DNA from 3 places in the Corynebacterium capitovis DSM 44611 genome. Region 3 is predicted to be linked to each of the others. Evidence: predicted binding sites of a transcription regulator. Region 3 holds the regulator's gene; each other region holds the start of a gene.
The links. Region 3 encodes LexA, which represses DNA repair genes until DNA is damaged. Its sites were predicted from a motif close to CGAACANNTGTTCG; they were not measured.

Region 1: the regulator LexA is predicted to act here: its motif matches at 2,980-2,993, upstream of CAPI_RS00295 (HNH endonuclease signature motif containing protein).
Region 2: the regulator LexA is predicted to act here: its motif matches at 2,883-2,896, upstream of CAPI_RS00855 (HNH endonuclease signature motif containing protein).

Annotation. Positions count from the first base shown of each region.
Region 1 covers NZ_CP047117.1:62,140-67,695, reverse strand. The annotation lists gene CAPI_RS00325 (hypothetical protein) at 1-188, shown strand, start outside; gene CAPI_RS00320 (serine hydrolase) at 151-918, opposite strand; gene CAPI_RS00315 (VOC family protein) at 933-1,667, opposite strand; gene CAPI_RS00310 (RNA-binding S4 domain-containing protein) at 1,668-1,877, opposite strand; gene CAPI_RS00305 (SDR family oxidoreductase) at 1,889-2,593, opposite strand; gene CAPI_RS00300 (hypothetical protein) at 2,619-2,747, shown strand; gene CAPI_RS00295 (HNH endonuclease signature motif containing protein) at 3,044-4,441, shown strand; gene CAPI_RS00290 (TetR/AcrR family transcriptional regulator) at 4,357-4,920, opposite strand; gene CAPI_RS00285 (MMPL family transporter) at 4,920-5,556, opposite strand, start outside.
Region 2 covers NZ_CP047117.1:165,775-171,330, forward strand. The annotation lists gene CAPI_RS00845 (hypothetical protein) at 1-248, opposite strand, end outside; gene CAPI_RS00850 (M1 family metallopeptidase) at 245-1,489, opposite strand; gene CAPI_RS00855 (HNH endonuclease signature motif containing protein) at 1,486-2,832, opposite strand; gene CAPI_RS00860 (alpha/beta hydrolase) at 2,992-4,098, opposite strand; gene lpdA (dihydrolipoyl dehydrogenase) at 4,422-5,556, shown strand, end outside.
Region 3 covers NZ_CP047117.1:977,438-982,993, reverse strand. The annotation lists gene hrpA (ATP-dependent RNA helicase HrpA) at 1-1,428, shown strand, start outside; gene nrdR (transcriptional regulator NrdR) at 1,463-1,921, opposite strand; gene CAPI_RS04795 (hypothetical protein) at 2,000-2,353, opposite strand; gene lexA (transcriptional repressor LexA) at 2,641-3,330, shown strand; gene sugR (transcriptional regulator SugR) at 3,399-4,211, shown strand; gene CAPI_RS04780 (1-phosphofructokinase family hexose kinase) at 4,274-5,254, shown strand; gene CAPI_RS04775 (PTS fructose transporter subunit IIABC) at 5,280-5,556, shown strand, end outside.

The sequences.
Region 1 (5,556 bases), 920 kb from region 3:
TCTACCGCTGCGCTCCCGCGTTCCCGGCCGAGACCTGCGTGCTGACGTTCCCGCCCACCGGCACGTATCCCAGAGATATCTTCGTACAAACCGAGGAGGACTACTTCACCCGCGGCGGGGTCTCCACGCCCGCGCAGGCGCGGCGCCGCGTCACAGACGTCGCAGAATTTCTTTGGTCGAGAGGCTGACGGCGAGCCGGTCGCCCGGTTTCCACGGGTTGAACTCGGCGGCCTCGTCGATGCCCCGCAGTGCGTCCGCGGTATTCGCGGCGGCGTCGCCGTTGGTCAGGGCCGCCGCGACCCACGTCTCCATGCCGCTCGACCCGAAGGACACGCTCCCGGTCTCGGACTCTTCGTCATTGGACCAGCCCGTTTTGGTCCCCTCTGCGTTTTTCAGCAGGGCCGTGCCAAAGACTTGGTGGAACCCGTCGCTGGCCGTCTCGGACTGGTTGCGCATCCCGTCGATAAGTGGCCGGGCAGAGGAATCGCTCAGGATGCTCGCGACGAACTTGGCCACGTCATACGCCGAGGTCACACTCCGCCCCCAGGACTCGTTACGGTACGTATCCTCCAGGTCAAAGTCGGCGGCGACGCTGTCGATTGCCTCGGGGTACGTTTCGTCGAGGATCTCAGCATATCCGTCGTCGGAGTACGTGATCATGTACTCCACCAGGTTCTTTTCCTCGTCGGTCCCGTGGTTCAACACGTAGTAGCCGAGATAAAGCTTGGCCAGGGACAGGGCGGCTCGCTCCTCCTTGGCGGCGCTGGAGCCCGTCCAGGTTCCGTCCGGATGGTACACCGCGAGCGCGGTCCGCTCGGAGTCATAAGCTCCGTCGTATTCACGACCCACCTGATACGCGTGGGCCGTGGGGGCGCTGGCCAGCACGGTGGCCACAACACCCCACACAAGATTTTTCACCCCCCTATTATGCGCTAGAGGTCAAACAGCGATTCCGCCTCGTCCCCTTCTTCCACTGGCGCATCGATCTCGCACAGGGTAACGGTCGCCCCGTTTGCGTCGGCCACCACGGCGAGGGGGCCGAAGGGCGACAGTTCCGGCCCCAGCAGGACCTCGCCGCCCAGCTCGGGCGCCCGGCGCGCGGCGTCCTGCACGTCGGCGACGCCAAAATATGTCTCCCAGAACCCGGTCATCTCCATGTCCTCCTCGACGCGCATGCCCAGGAAGGGCGCGCCGTCGTGAAGAGCGAGGTAATAGCCGTCTTCTTCCCGCACCTCCCAGTCGAACAGCTCGGCATAGAAGTCGATGCACTCGCGGCCCTTGTACCCGGCGACGTACTCGCGCCACACCGGGGTGCCGGGCTCGCCAGCGGCGACGAACCGCTCCTCACCCGCCGGGTCGATGAGGCCGAACATCGCCCCCGCGGGGTCCGCGCACAGCGTCATCCGGCCGAGCGCGACGTCAGTTTCAGCAAGCACTTTTCCGCCCAGCTTCTCGATGTCCCCCGCGCCCCTGAGCAGGAAGTACGTCACCCACACGTCGTCGTCCTGTGGCACGAAACCGGCCACGGGCAACCCGTCCTTGCGAGCAAACAGATCCTCTACCTTCCAGCCCAGCAGCGTGGCGTAGAAGTAGGCGGACTTCGCGGTGTCGGTCGTGGCCAGGTCCTGCCAGTAGGGCATGCCTTCCACGGCTTCGAATGCTGGCATTTACGTTCCCCTCACGGTTGCGGTGGTGCCCAGGGCGGCGACCACGTCGCCGTCGGCAAGCGATTGGCCCCGCGACTCCGCCGCGCGACCGTTGACTGTGACCTCGCCCTCGGCGATGAGCTCTTTGGCTTGGCCACCGGACTCGGCTAGGCCGGACAGTTTAAGGAACTGCCCGAGTCTGATCGACTCGCCTGTGATCTCGACATCCATGGGCGCCAAGCTTAGCGCTCGGCTTGGTCGGTGGGCATGATGCTCAGGGTATCGACGTTGACGTGCGGCGGCAGGCTGGCCACCCAGCGGATGGCCTCGGCGATGTCGGCGGCGCTCAGGTTCAGTTTACCCTCGTAAACGGCCGCCGCTTTCTCCTTGTCACCCAAGCGGTTCAGCGAGAAGTCGGTCTGCACGCGCCCGGGGTCGATCTCGGTGACGCGGATCGAGTTCTCCGCCTCTTCGCGACGCAGTGCCCGCGTCAGCCCCCGCAGCCCGAACTTCGCGGCGTTGTACCCGGACCCACCCTTGTAGGCATCTGTCCCTGCCACCGAGCCAATGTTTACCACCAGCCCTTGCGCCGCTTTGAGCTGCGGGTACAGGGCCTTGGTCACGCGCACGGTGCCGTAGACGTTCGTCTCGTACATCCAGCGCCAGTCATCCTCCTTGGCGTCGCGCAGGTAATCGAGGCCCCTCGCCCCTCCCGCGTTGTTGACCAGCAAGTCAACGCGCTCGAGGCGCTGAGCTAGATCGTCGACGCTTCCCTGGTCCGTCACATCCAACTCAACCGCAACACCTCCGATCTCGCGCGCAACCGCTTCACAACGCTCGACGCGCCGGGCCGCCACGTAGACAGTCCAGCCATCACCCGCTAGCGCCCGGGCCGCGGCCTCCCCGATTCCCGCTGAGCCGCCTGTCACAACCGCAATCTTCTCCATATCACCCGAGTGTAGGGTCTAAGCTATGAGCCGAAACATTCTGACCATCGCGCTCGTGGTCGCCGTAGCGTTCGTCCTTTCCGAGGGTCGCTGGCTGGGGCCCGTCGTGGCGCTGGCCGCTTCGCTTCTGGCCCTGTTCTCGGTCGAAAGGTGAGCCTGCAGCCGTGCCACCCGGGAGTTCAGCAACCTGTCGAACACCGTTCCCGGTCGCTATTCCCGGGCGGTCATGCCCCCGAAATCTGCACCTCGAGTTCGGCGTCATCGCCTCCGGCACCGTAGTCACCCGCGACGTTCCCCCCGATTTGCTCGTCGCCGGGCCCCCGGCCTCGACAAGCACTCGCCTATCGCCGCTCCCTAGAAATAATTTTCGAATTGTCCTTGACGGACGCTCGTGTGTTCGATTAGTATGGGTGATGTCAGGAGGGGTCACGACATTCTTGGGGGAGATCCATGGATCCGTACTTCGCTACACAGCGCCAGGGAGACGGCCGTTGTGCAGCAACTCTACTAATCAGACGGGGAGAATACGCGCTTTACTCACGCTTCGCGCAGGATGACTACGACCTCACCGATTTCGAGGTAGCCGTCACCCACCTCTGCCAGGCGACGGGGTCAACCAAACACTATATCGAACGCGCAATCCTGGGTTACGCCCGGTTGCGGGACCTGCCCCGCCTGAGGCACATGCAGGCGCGAACTCACTTGCTGTGCGTCGATCGCCTTGCCGCAATCGACGCAGCGCTGGCCATCATTCCCCCCGACTCGGCCGAGGACATCCTCGCGGGTGCCGACGACCTACTTGCCGCACTCTTCACACCCTCCCGGCCCGCCCAGGAGCTGCCCTCCGCCAGGCAGATTACCCGCCGGCTCCGCCAGCACGTCGCGGCGAGAGATCCCGGCGTTGCCTACGACCCTAAGAAACGATCAAAGCGGAATTCAACAGACCCGTCGCAGGATTCGGCGACCTTCTTCGACGTCAACGACGGCGGCGTCGACCGCAAGGGCGTCGAGCTCGTGACCGACGCCGCCTCGATGGCGGCCATCCGAGACACCGTCGCCGCGACCGCCCGCCAGTGCCAGGTATCCGAGGCCGAGGCGGCGGTGCGCCTCCTCTCCGGAACCGCCCAGCGCCCGGGCCGGACAGTCATCACGGTCTACGCCCCGTACGGCCGCCGCCCAGGCGACCCCGTTTTTATCCCCGGCTCGGGCTGGACGAACGCGCCCGCCACCGACACGGTCGACGCAGGGGAAACCACGCAACGCCCCCTCGACCCAGACCAGCACACCCCCTCCTACACGCCGACGCGCGAAATGCGCGACGTCGCCTGCGCACGCGACGGCACATGCGTCTTTCCCGGCTGCGGGCGCCTCGCGGAGGACTGCCAGCTGGATCATCGCATTCCGTTCGAGGAGGGCGGCGAAACCACCCCGGCAAACTTGTATTCGCTATGCCAGCGCCATCACAACGTCAAGACGGACCGCCGCGCTTTCTACATCCCGGACCCCGTCACAGGCGACATCGTCTGGCTATTCCCGGACGGCACATACTTACTGTCCCGCCCAGACGGGCCCCTACATGGCCAGGTCACCCCAGTCGGTCCGCACTGGCAGTCCAGTCTCGCTCAGGTCCGCGCGAACCGCGACAACGCGGCGCGCTTTTACGCCGCCTGCCATGCGGCCTGCGACAAATACGAAACGACCGACCCCGCTACCCTCTCGGCGGCACTTGCCAGCCTCGAGCAGGAATATGGTCTGGCTTTCGATTACACCAGCCGGGAACCACAGACACCTCCAACCTCGCCGGAAAACCCGTTGCGCAGCAGAGCGAAGCCCTCGTCCAGGTTTTGATGCGACTCCACGGCGATGCTCGCCGCGGTAAGAGCGGAAAACAGGAGCAATGTCGCGCCCTCGCGCGAGAGGTTATCGGACTGCAGCGCCTCGATGAGTGGTTCATGTAGGTGGCGAACGCGGCTGCGGTCTCGGGGGCTGAGCACGCAGCTCAAGTGATCGCAGATGGTCATCAGGTTCACCATGAACTCGGGATTCTGGATGAAATCGGCCATCAAGCGGTGCAAGGTATCCACGGGTTGTTCTTCAGGCGGAGCCTGGCGCACCTTGGCGGTGAATTCGGCGACGTAGCGCTCGAGAAGATAGAGCAGCGAGTCTTCGCGGCGCGGAAAGTAGTTGTGAAACGTTCGGGGGGACACGCCTGCGCGCTTTGCGATCGCAGCGACGGTCATCCCCTCCTGGCCCTCGGCCAAAAGCAGCTCAGCCGCGGCCTGCGCAAGAGCTCGCCTGGTGTTTTCCTTCTTCCGCTCGCGACCCATCAAAGAGACTCGCCCTCAACGTCCACGCGAGGCAGGATTTTGTCAAGCCACCGGGGCAGCGTCCAAGCCCGGTCGCCGAGGAGGAAGAGGGTGGCGGGGACGATGGTCATGCGCACGAGGAAGGCGTCGAAAAGAACTGCCATGGCAAGCGCCGAGCCCATGACCTTGATGAATGGCTCGTCCATGAGCATGAACGCGGCGAAGACAGAGATCATAATGAGTGCCGCAGCGGTGACGACGCGTGCGCCGTGCTTGAAGCCGTTGGAGACGGCGTTGCCGGCCGTCTTGCCGTGAACGTAGCCCTCGCGCATGCGCGTGACGAGGAAGACCTGGTAGTCCATCGCGAGGCCAAACACAATGCCGATAAGCATGATCGGCAGGAAGGACAACAGCGGCTGCGGGTCATTGTTAATGCCCAGCCAGCCCTCCTGCCAGATTCCGACGGTCACGCCGAACGTCGCGGCAACCGAGAGCGCGAAACCCAGGGCGGCAATCAGCGGCACCCAGATCGAACGGAACACAACCATGAGCAGGACGAACGCCAGCAGGACGACGATCGCGATGTAGGGGATCAACACGTCGGAGAGTCGGTTGGAGATGTCGTCGTAAATCGGGGTGACACCGGTGACTTCGTAA
Region 2 (5,556 bases), 810 kb from region 3:
ACCGCTGCCCCCGCGGCCAGCCCCCACGGGTTGCCGGATCCCCTGACACCCGTCTTCACCGCTCCCGAAACGGCGCGGGTGGTTTCGTGCGTCATGCCGTCGATAAGACCCGTGGCGGCGAAGAACAAACCCCAGAAAGCGGCGAAGTAGCGGTAATCGGTCTCCGCACCCAGTGCCCACTGCGCGACCCAGAGGACGACGAAGCCAGATAGAGCAGCGAAGACGGTTGAGAGTGACAGCGCTTTCACGGGAACTCCGGAAGGTCCGAGTGGTTTAGCCAGGCGTCCATCACGCCGTCGACGTCGGCACCGTAGGGGCGCAGCGCGTTAGCCAAATCGAAGGGTTCCACGACGCCATGCGCATTCTTGGCGACGTACTCCCGAACGCCCCTGAAGAACCCCTGGTCACCGATGTGACGTCGTAAAGCATGAAGCGTGAGCGCGCCCCGCTTGTACACGCGGTCGTCAAACATGTTGCGCGGGCCGGGATTACCGAGGCAGAAGTTCTGCGGGGTGAGCGCATTGTAGTGTCGTCGGGCGCTGCGGTCGATGGGAGCGCCGAGGTGTTCGGCCCACAGCCACTCCGCGTAGCAGGCGAAACCCTCGTTCAGCCAGATGTCGTTCCACTGCGCGACGCCGAGCGAATTACCAAACCACTGGTGAGCCAGCTCGTGGGCAATGAGGCGCTCATACCCGGCGAGGTGATTGACGCCAAAGATCGACATCCCTTGAGCCTCCAGCGGGATCTCCAGAGGGTCTTCCGTCACCACGACCTCGTAGCGTTCAAACGGGTAGGGGCCGAAGAGCTCCTCAAAGAAATCCAACATTGCCTGCTGCTTGGCAAGGTCGCCCACCTGAGTGCGTGGCGGAAGCCAGGCATAGGTGTTCCGCCCCAGCGAGTGCCGCGAGTACCGGCCTACCTGGACGCACGCGAGGTAGGTTGCCATCGGCTTCGCGGTGAAGTTCGTCACGGCGGAAAAACCCTGGTCCGCGCGCACGTCGAAGGAGTACGTGGCTTTCTCATCGGGGGTGTCGTCGCAGGGGAACCACGTGGGCGCGCCATTGGGCTGGTTTGCCACGAGCGCTCCGTTCGTCAGCTCCTCCCAACCCAGCGCGCCCCACTGAGTCCGGCGCGGTGCGGGGCTGCCCGAATACCGGATAGACAGCGTGAATTCCGTGTCGACGGGCACCGTGTTTGCGAATGAGATCCGCAGCTTGCCCTCCGACTGGCGGTAACGCCGAACCTGAATTCCCGACGACGCCGACATACGTCTGACCGTCAGTCGTTCATCCACATCCAGTGTCATGTGATCGAGGTCGCGCCAGTTGGTCAGCGTCAGCGTCGCGGTTCCGTCCAACCGGTTGGGGCCCACCTTGTAGTCCATCTCTAGGTGGTAGTGAGTCACGTGGAACCCCAGGTTGAATTCGATGCCCGTGTACGTGTCGCGGGTACCGGGTACCGGGGTGGAGCGCAGGCGCTGGGTTTTCACTGGGGTGAGTCTACAGGGGCCTTCGCGTCGGGTTTAAAGGGAAACGTCATTCCGTACTCCTGCTCGAGGGTCTGGATTTGCTGCAGCGTGTGGCGGAGGGACGCGCCATTGTCGTGCTCATCGAGCAGAGCGTGGCACCGCGCGTAGAAGCGGGCCGCCGAGCCACGGCGACGTTGGATATCTGCCGCGCTTGCTTTCCACCTGGGAACCGTGGGCGTAGTTTCCTCGACGAGGATGCCTTCCGGTTCGGTGGTGGCCCACGTGCCGTCCTCGAACAGCCAGACGATTTCGCCGCTAGACGGGTCAGGGATGTAGAAGGCTCGCCGGTCCGTCTTGACGTTGTGGTGGTGGGCGCAAAGACAGAACAGGTTGCCGGGGGTCGTGGGTCCGCCCGCGTCGTAGGGAACCCGGTGGTCGAGCTGGCACTCCTCGGCAGCGCGGTCGCAGCCGGGGAAAATGCAGACGCCGTCGCGCGCACGCACGTAGTTGCGCATGTGCTCGGTGGGTGCGTAACCCTCGACGACCTCCGCGGCAATGTCGTCGAGGTCGACGGTCGGCTCCGGTACCTCGCCGTTGGCATCCCAGCCGTGACCGGGGTAGTACGCCGTGTCCCGCCCCTTCGGTGTAAAGGCGTAGGTGACGGGGCGTGACGCGGGCTGGGCTCCCCCGTGGAACACCGCGTCCAAAGCCTCGGCCAGTGTCAGATGCCCTTCCCGTGCCACCGCGCGCAGGGTCGCTTCGTAGCCAGCGATCGTGCTTGTAGCGCCTGAAATGATGATTGCGGCGTTTTTCACATCGTTGGTATAGCCGGGCACGAAGCTTATCGACGTTTCGCGTGCCTGCTCGGCACGCTCCTTCCGTCGCTTCGGATCGAAATTAATGGTCTCATCGATCTTCCCCACGAGCTTGCGCAAGCGCAGCGCGACGGACCTCGATGAGGGGAAGGGTTGGTCGGCTTTGCGAGGGGTGAACATGCCCACCAGAAACGAGTCGATGGCCTGCCACGTTTCCTTGGGGGTCTCCGGATGCAGCGTGCACAAAATGTGATCGATGATCGAGAGCCGTTTGATGTTGATAAGGCAGGTCCGTTCCTGCAATTCCCGGAGGGCAGGCAGCTGTGCGAGGCGCATATAGGCACAGATCGCGTGTTCGATTTCTGTTTTGGCCAAGTCGGTTTCCTGGGCGAGGGCGGCGACTTCCAGGTCGAAATCCTCGACGTCCCCGTCGCCGGTGGCGTAGCCGATAAACATTGCGCATTCCCCTGCGCGGCGCTGGTAGGCACCTCTCGATGCGGGTGTGTCGTTGCGTTCGATGGTGAAGTAAGTAGGGCCAGGTTGCGTCACGAGAATCTCCCCCGAGAATGTCTCTTATTCAGGTCCAGCCCCCACATTATCGAACATATGCTCGCTTGTCAACGCCACAGCGAAAGTATTTTCGAACCCGTAGACAGCAAAAAACGTCGCACCGGGGGAGCCGGTACGACGTCGAGAAGTGGGCGTTGACTAAGCGACGCCGAGCGCCGGAGCGATAGTGGAGGTCCAGGCCTCGTCGATATCCTGGCGCCAGACGGGCCAGGAGTGTGTGCCGGTGTTGCGGAACTCGTATTTGGCGTTGATGCCCAGGCTGTCGAGCTTAGCTTGGAGGTCGTGGGTGCACTTGTTCACGGCTGCCTCGATGACGCCGCCTTCGACCTGCAACTGGGCCGCTCCGATAGAGGCAACGGGAGCGGCTAGGCCCTGAGCTGCGAGGGTCGACGTCAAATCATCCTTCGACGCGAGGCCCGTGCCAGCGGAGATGTAGAGCGCGGTGTCGCGCAGATTGGCGGCGTTGAGGAGCGCGTCGTGCTTGACGTTGTTCTCGCTGCCCATCGGGCCCCACATCATCTCCGGTGTGACGGATGTGTAGTCTCCCGATTCCGAGGCGCGGTTAATCGTGATCCGCCCAAAGTTGTAACCGTGCGGCGAGGACGTCGCGGCGCAGCCGGAGAAGGATCCGGCCGCGGCGTAGAAACCGGGCTTCAAGGTGGGCAGCACGAGCGAGGACGTAGCGGACATCGAGAAGCCGGCGATCGCGCGTTTGTCGTTTGCTTCCAGGTAGGGCTCGATGGCGGTGGGGAGCTCGTCGAGAAGGAAGTTTTCCCACAACTGGGGGCCCTTGAAGTAGGGCGCCTGCACGGTCGTGTCTACCCAGTTCGTGTAGTAGGAAAACGCGCCCTCCTGCGGGATGACGACGTTTACGCCCTTGCCCTTGAAGTAATTAACCGCGTCAAAGCGCGAGATCCAGTCGGCGTCCTGCTCGGCACTGCCCGCGCCGTTGAGCAGGTAGAACGTCGGCGCCTCGGTGACGCGCTCGCCCGCCGCGCTGGTGGCGGGGATGACGGCCACCGGGATGTCGCGACCCATCGACGGGGAGTGGACCTTGTAGGCGTGCAGGGACACGTGGTCGACCTGCTTCGTCCACGCCTGCGCCTTGCCCCCCGAGACGGTCAGCGGAACGTCCGTGGTGACGTCCCACGCCTTCACCGTGGTTTCCGCGGAAGCGGCGGGGGCGAGACCCAGAGCCAGGGACAGGGAGGCAGCGACGGCCATCACCGTACGTGCGATCTTCATGGGCGGAGTACATCCTTTTCAATGGAGAAATTCAGCTGCGTGTCAATGTAGCCGACGGCTCGCGAGAGCACTACCGAGCGTACAGGTAGCGTATGCCACAACGTGCGAGATTGTGCGACAATAATCGGGCCTCAAGACAATTACCGCGACGAAAGGGATACCTGTGAACCCCATCGAGTACATCCAGCTGCAGATCAACAACGCGCTCGGCCCCTTGATCCACCTCGGCTCCTCGGGCTTGTCCAAACTCTCTCTGGCGCTGCATCTGTTCTAGCCAGGTACTCGCCGCCCCCGATGCCGCGTACCCACGTATCCTAGTGGGCGTGAGTAACGAACACTATGACGTTGTTGTCCTCGGTGCGGGCCCCGGTGGCTACGTCGCCGCGATCCGTGCCGCGCAGCTTGGGAAGAAGGTCGCGGTTGTTGAGAAAAAGTACTGGGGTGGCGTGTGCCTGAACGTGGGCTGCATTCCCTCTAAGTCACTTTTGAAAAACGCCGAGGTCGCGCACCTGTTTAACCACGAAGCGAAGACCTTCGGCATCAAGGGTGACGTCGAGTTCGACTTCGGTGACGCCCACAAGCGCTCCCGCCAGGTCTCCCAGAAGATCGTCGGTGGCGTCCACTACCTGATGAAGAAGAACAAGATCACCGAGATCGACGGCCTCGGCTCGTTTACCGACGCCAAGACGCTGGAGATCAGCGAGGGCAAAAACGCGGGCAAGACCGTGACCTTCGACAACTGCATCATCGCGACGGGTTCCGTCGTGCGTAGCCTGCCCGGCATTGAGTTGTCGGACAACGTCGTGTCCTACGAAGAGCAGATCCTCAACCCCGAGGCGCCGCGTAAGATGGTCATCGTCGGTGCAGGCGCCATCGGCATGGAGTTCGCCTACGTGCTGGCCAACTACGGTGTCGATGTCACCGTCGTGGAGTACATGGACCGGGTGCTCCCGAACGAGGACAAGGATGTCTCCAAGGAGATCGCCAAGGCGTACAAGAAGCTCGGCGTGAAGCTCCTGACCGGGCACGCCACTACCGCTGTGCGCGACAATGGCTCCGAGGTCGAGGTGGACATCAAGAAGAACGGCACCGAGGACACGGAAACGCTCACCGTCGACCGTGTCATGATCTCCGTTGGCTTCGCGCCCCGCACCGAGGGTTATGGCCTAGAGAACACGGGCGTCGACCTCACGGAGCGAGGGGCCATTGCTATCGACGACAACATGCGCACCAACGTCGAGGGCCTGTACGCGATTGGCGACGTCACAGCGAAGCTGCAACTGGCCCACGTCGCGGAAGCGCAGGGCATCATCGCGGCGGAGACGATCGCCGGTGCCGAGACCCTGCCGATCGAGGACTACATGATGACCCCCCGCGCGACCTTCTGCAACCCCCAGGTCGCGTCCATGGGTTACACCGAGGAACAGGCCCGCCAGAAGTGGCCGGACAAAGAAATCA
Region 3 (5,556 bases):
CACGTTGACCCGCACTTTCTGGACTTCAACCCCGCCGACCTCCTCATCGAAGACGTTGACGCCGCCGAAGGTGCGTTTCCCGATACCTGGCGACAGGGGGGCATCGATTACACCCTCTCCTACAAGTTCGAGCCGGGTGATCCCTTCGACGGCGTTACCGTCGCCGTCCCAGTACCGCTGCTTGCTGGGTTTGACTCCCACGGTTGTGACTGGCTTGTGCCAGGCCTGAGAGAAGAGCTGGTCACCGAGCTGATTCGGACCCTGCCCAAAGCGCTGCGTCGCTCCGTCGTTCCCGCGCCAGATTTCGCGGTGCGCGCTCTCCCCCTTCTGCAACCCCTTTCCGCTCCCCTAACCGAACAGCTCGCCTCCGTGCTCCGCGGCCTTGGGGGGTCCGGGATCGACGGCTCCGACTTCAACCCAGACGCTCTCCCGCCCCACCTACGCGTCACATTTGCGGCAATCGACAAGCACGGTGACATCATCGACCACGATAAGGACCTGGCGAAACTCAAAGCGCGCCAGGCCCGACACATTCGCTCCTCGGTTTCTCGGGCAGGACGGCGCTCGGAGACCGCCTCCGTGTCGGATTGGACCGCCGACACGCTGGGGGTTATACCAGAGGCGATCGAAACCACTATCGACGGAAACCACGTGGAGGCGTACCCGGCGCTTGAGGCGACCCCCGGCGGCGTCAAGGTCACGGTGCACCCAACGCGACAGGCCGCTGACGCCTCGATGTTGACCGCGTCGCTCACGCTCCTTTTGCGACGCATCACCGTGTCCGAAGCTCAGATGACGAAAGGGCTTCCGCTGCGCCAACGGGTGGCCGTGGACACCTATCCCCACGGTGGAGCTAGCGGGTTGGTCAATGACGCCCGCGTTGCTGTCGTGCGAGATCTTCTCCTCGCCTGCGGCGGCCCGGTCCGTGATCCTGCTCAGTTCGACGCACTCTTCAAAGAAGTCGCTTCCGCCGCGGCGGGTGAGGTGCGGCGCACAATAGTCGGCATCGCGCCCGCGCTACCGCAGTATCTTGACACCCTCCGCGAGCTCGACAAGTGGGAGGGCCCGGCAATCGATGACATCCGTACGCAGATGGCGTTCCTCCTTCCCGAGAACGCGATAACGAAGCACGGCATGGAACGCTTAAAGCACCTACCCCGCTACCTGGAGGCGATCCGTCTGAGGCTAGAGGACATGGCCCTAGACCCGGAACGAGATGCACAGCGACAAGACATCGTCGACTCAGTCCGCTCCCGCCTCGACGCCAAGCTCCGCGAATTGCCCACGAGCCGCGGGCGAGGCAAACTGTACAAAGATATCCTCTGGGCTATCCAGGAGCTGCGGGTGAGCATTTTTGCTCAACGCCTTGGAACGCCACGCCCAGTTAGCCCGAAGCGGATTGAGAAAATGATCTCGCAGCTCGCCTAAGATCGGGCGGGTTTGCTGTGTTCGCTGCGTTCACTCAGACGGATCCCCTGTCACGCCGTCGCATGAGCCTGATCTCTTGCTCGAAGTCATCGGCGGAGTCGAAGGACTTGTAGACCGAGGCAAAGCGAAGGTACGCGACCTCGTCTAGGTGCCGGAGCGGCTCCAGCACCGCCAGACCGATGTCGTTTGCGTCCACCTGGGAGCTGCCGTGGGACCTGACAGTCTCTTCAACTTGTTGAGCGAGACGCTTGAGCGCGTCATCGGAGACGTCCCGCCCCTGGCACGCCCGCTTAACGCCGACGATGAGCTTATCGCGGTCAAACGGCTCGATAACCCCGTTACGCTTGACGACAGTTAAAATCGCTTTCTCCAAAGTGGTAAATCGGCCTCCGCAGCTGGGACATTCGCGCCTCCGCCGGATAGCCGAACCGCTATCGACGACGCGAGAATCCATCACTCGCGACTGCTCGTTGTGACAGAAAGGGCAGTACACGGCAGTTCCTTTCGCTCGGTTCTCCACCGAGACCCCTCGGCTTTCCCAGACTGCCAATCCTACCTCCACGCCCCGTGATTAAGGCAGCCTGGCGAGCTCACGTGTGACGTCGCTAGCCGCGCCCGCCCCCTGCCCTTCACCAGCGAAGACCCCGCCGAGCGCCGAGCCAATAATCAATGCGAGACCGAGGCAAGTGCTCAGCACGATGCTCATCCGGCGTTCGAGGGGGGATTCGAATTGAGAGGGCGCGACAGCAACGTCTTCCACGTTGTGTGCAGTGACGGGACCGTATTTTCGATCAACCGGTTCTAAGCTCCGTATCTCGAAAAGGTCCGACTCCGGATTTGTCGTTTGCTCCACGTCCCACCACATCCCGGGGGCCGAGGTGAAGCTTGCGTTCCGAGTAGAAAAGGTAGAGGTCACAGCCGTCATCGTTCTCATCCTTCTGTGCTTTAATGCATACCGTATACCTTCGTCACGACACGTCGGGAGGGTATGCGATCGAATGTTCGAACACACCAACGTGTTCGATTTCTAGCACACCCTTGCGATGGTGTCCACCACTCGGAGCCATGCCTCGAAATCTCGAACGTGCTTGCCATCTCTGGTACGTTGAGAGGAAACAAGCAACCCAGCCTCAACCCCGTTCGATGTTCCCGCGCCCGACACGAGTCGGCCTGCGCTTACCGCTCACACACCCAGCGAGGAGAAATGTAGAAATGGCCCGAAAAAAGGACGACCGCGGTGGCCCTGATCTGAGCAGCCTGTCCGCTAGGCAGCGACGCATCCTCGAAGTCATCAGAGACGCCGTGGTGCTTCGCGGGTATCCGCCGAGTATCCGCGAAATTGGAGATGCCGCGGGCTTGCAGTCAACATCTTCCGTGGCCTACCAGCTCAAGGAGCTGGAGAAGAAGGGTTTCTTACGCAGAGACCCCAATAAGCCCCGCGCCGTTGACCTGCGCCACCTGCCCGGGACCCCTGCGACCGGAAAGCAGACTCAACAAGAGTCCGCGCCGGTTCCAGAGGACGCGTCTCAGCCCCGTTTCATACCGGTAGTGGGCCGAATTGCCGCCGGAACGCCCATTCTCGCCGAACAAAACGTGGATAGCTACTACCCGTTGCCCACTGAACTGCTTGGCGACGGTGAGCTGTACATGTTGCAGGTCGTTGGGGAATCCATGCGGGATGCCGGAATCCTAGACGGTGACTGGGTCGTGGTTCGCGAGCAACCTGTCGCGGAGGAGGGCGAGTTCGTAGCCGCTCTACTCGACGGCGAAGCCACCGTTAAGGAATTCCACCGTGACTCCAGTGGCGTCTGGCTCCTGCCGCACAACGACGCGTTCGCACCCATTAAGGGGGACGAGGCGGAGATCATGGGGCGGGTTGTGTCCGTGTTCCGCACGCTCTAGCGCCCCGTTTGTCACAATTGCGGTGCGCGGCGTGAGCGGCGCCCAGACACCGCCTCAGAGGAGGAGCTATGTACGCAGAAGAACGGCGTCGCCAGATCGCCTCTCTCACCGCGGTGGAGGGGCGCGTCAACGTCACCGCTCTCGCGGAGAAGTTTGGGGTGACGGCGGAGACAATCCGTCGCGACCTCGCCGCGCTCAATCGCGAAGGAGTCGTGCATCGCGTTCACGGAGGAGCGGTTGCTAGTCAGTCGTTTCAAACCACGGAGCTTCCTCTCGACGCTCGCCTTCGCACCTCGCCCGGGGCAAAGTCCGCGATTGCCCAGGCAGCACTGCAATACCTTCCGTCGAATGCGAACGGGGGAATCTTCCTAGATTCCGGAACAACCATCGCGACGCTGGCGGGGCTGATAGCTCACGATAGGTCGAGCGTCTCACACCCCATCGTGACGAACTGTCTTCCCATTGCGTTAGAACTCTCTTCCGCTGGGCTGCCCAACGTCCAACTCCTCGGGGGCTCGGTCCGAGCCATCACGCAGGCTGTTGTCGGCGACACCGCACTTCGGGCTCTGGCGTTGATGCGCGCTGACGTCGCGTTCATCGGTACAAACGCGTTGACGGTTGACCACGGGCTCTCGACGGCTGATGCGCAGGAAGCCGCCGTAAAATCCGCCATGATCACCAACGCCCGCTCGACGGTTGTGCTGTGCGATTCTACAAAGCTCGGGAACGACTATCTCGTCAGTTTCGCCACTCTGGCAGATATCGATGTAGTAATTACAGACACCGGTGCCCCGGGTTCGTTTGTCGAGGAACTGCGGGAAAACGATATCGAGGTTGTGACTGTCGGGACCTCAGTGTCGAATTCCCACACAGACCGTTGACCATTCGGACATAATCGGACATACTGGGGTTAATTCTCCACATATTGAGAGGGCATGATTCCGTGATCATCACTCTGACGCCCAACCCAAGTATCGACGCAACGCTCGAGCTCGACTCACTAGCCCGTGGCGGTGTGTGCCGTGTTTCCAGCGCCCACCGCGAGGCGGGAGGCAAGGGAATCAATGTCGCCCACGCCGTCGCCAAGGCGGGAGAGCAGTCCCTCGCCCTGGCACCGGCAGGGGCTGATGACCCTTTCCTCACTCTGGCCCGCGCTGCTGGAATCCCCGTTACAACCACCCCGATTACGGGCGTGGTGCGAACAAACACAACGCTGACCGAGCCCGACGGTACGACCACCAAGATCAACGAGCCGGGTCCAGAGTTGTCCCGTGCCGAATCACGCGCACTCGTCACCTCCCTGGAATCGAACGTGGCAGAAACGAAAGCGGACGCGGTGGTTCTCGCTGGGTCTCTGCCCTCGGGTGTCCCCGAGGATTGGTACGCCGAACTCGTGGCGGCTGCCCGCGACTCGCGAGGCGAGGCCATTATCGCGGTTGATACCTCGGATGCAGCGCTCATCGCACTCGGCCGCACCCTCGACGCGGATCCCCGGGCCCCGTTGCCAACCGTCCTCAAGCCGAACGCTTTCGAGCTCGGTCAGTTGACCGGACGCGATGGCGTCGCACTAGAGGAAAGCGCCGAACGGGGTGACTTCGGGGAGATTGTCGTTGCGGCCCGCTCGCTCACGGCCTTGGGCGTGAAGGAAGTACTTGTCACCCTCGGGGGAGCTGGAGCCTGCCTGGTGACAGGTGACGGCGCGTGGGGGGCGACTCCCCCGCCCATCGCCGTTCGCTCCACAGTCGGTGCTGGTGACAGCTCCCTAGCCGGGTACGTCATGAGCCGGGTTCGTGGTTCCTCGCATCAGGACAGTCTTCGCACCGCGGTTGCTTACGGCTCGGCCGCCGCCTCGCTGCCCGGGACGGGCATTCCCTCGCCAACTGACCTCGACATTCCGAACACGCACGTTTTCCCAGTTACCTAAGCCTCTTGAAGGAGGAAGGGCAGTCATGAACTCCCCTGTAATATCCGCCCCCCTCGTGGCGCTGGACGTCGATTACGGCGCCGCGCCCCAGGACGTTATTCACCACCTCGCCCAACTCGTCGAAAAGTCCGGGCGCGCGTCGAGCGCCGAGCTTCTCGCGGCCGCTGCAACGGAACGCGAAGGGAAGGCCCCGACGGGAGTGAAAGGCCGCGTCGCGATCCCCCACTGCCGCACGTCAGCGGTCACGGAGCCGACCCTAGCTTTCGCGCGGCTAGCGCGGCCTGTGGATTTTTCCGGCCCGG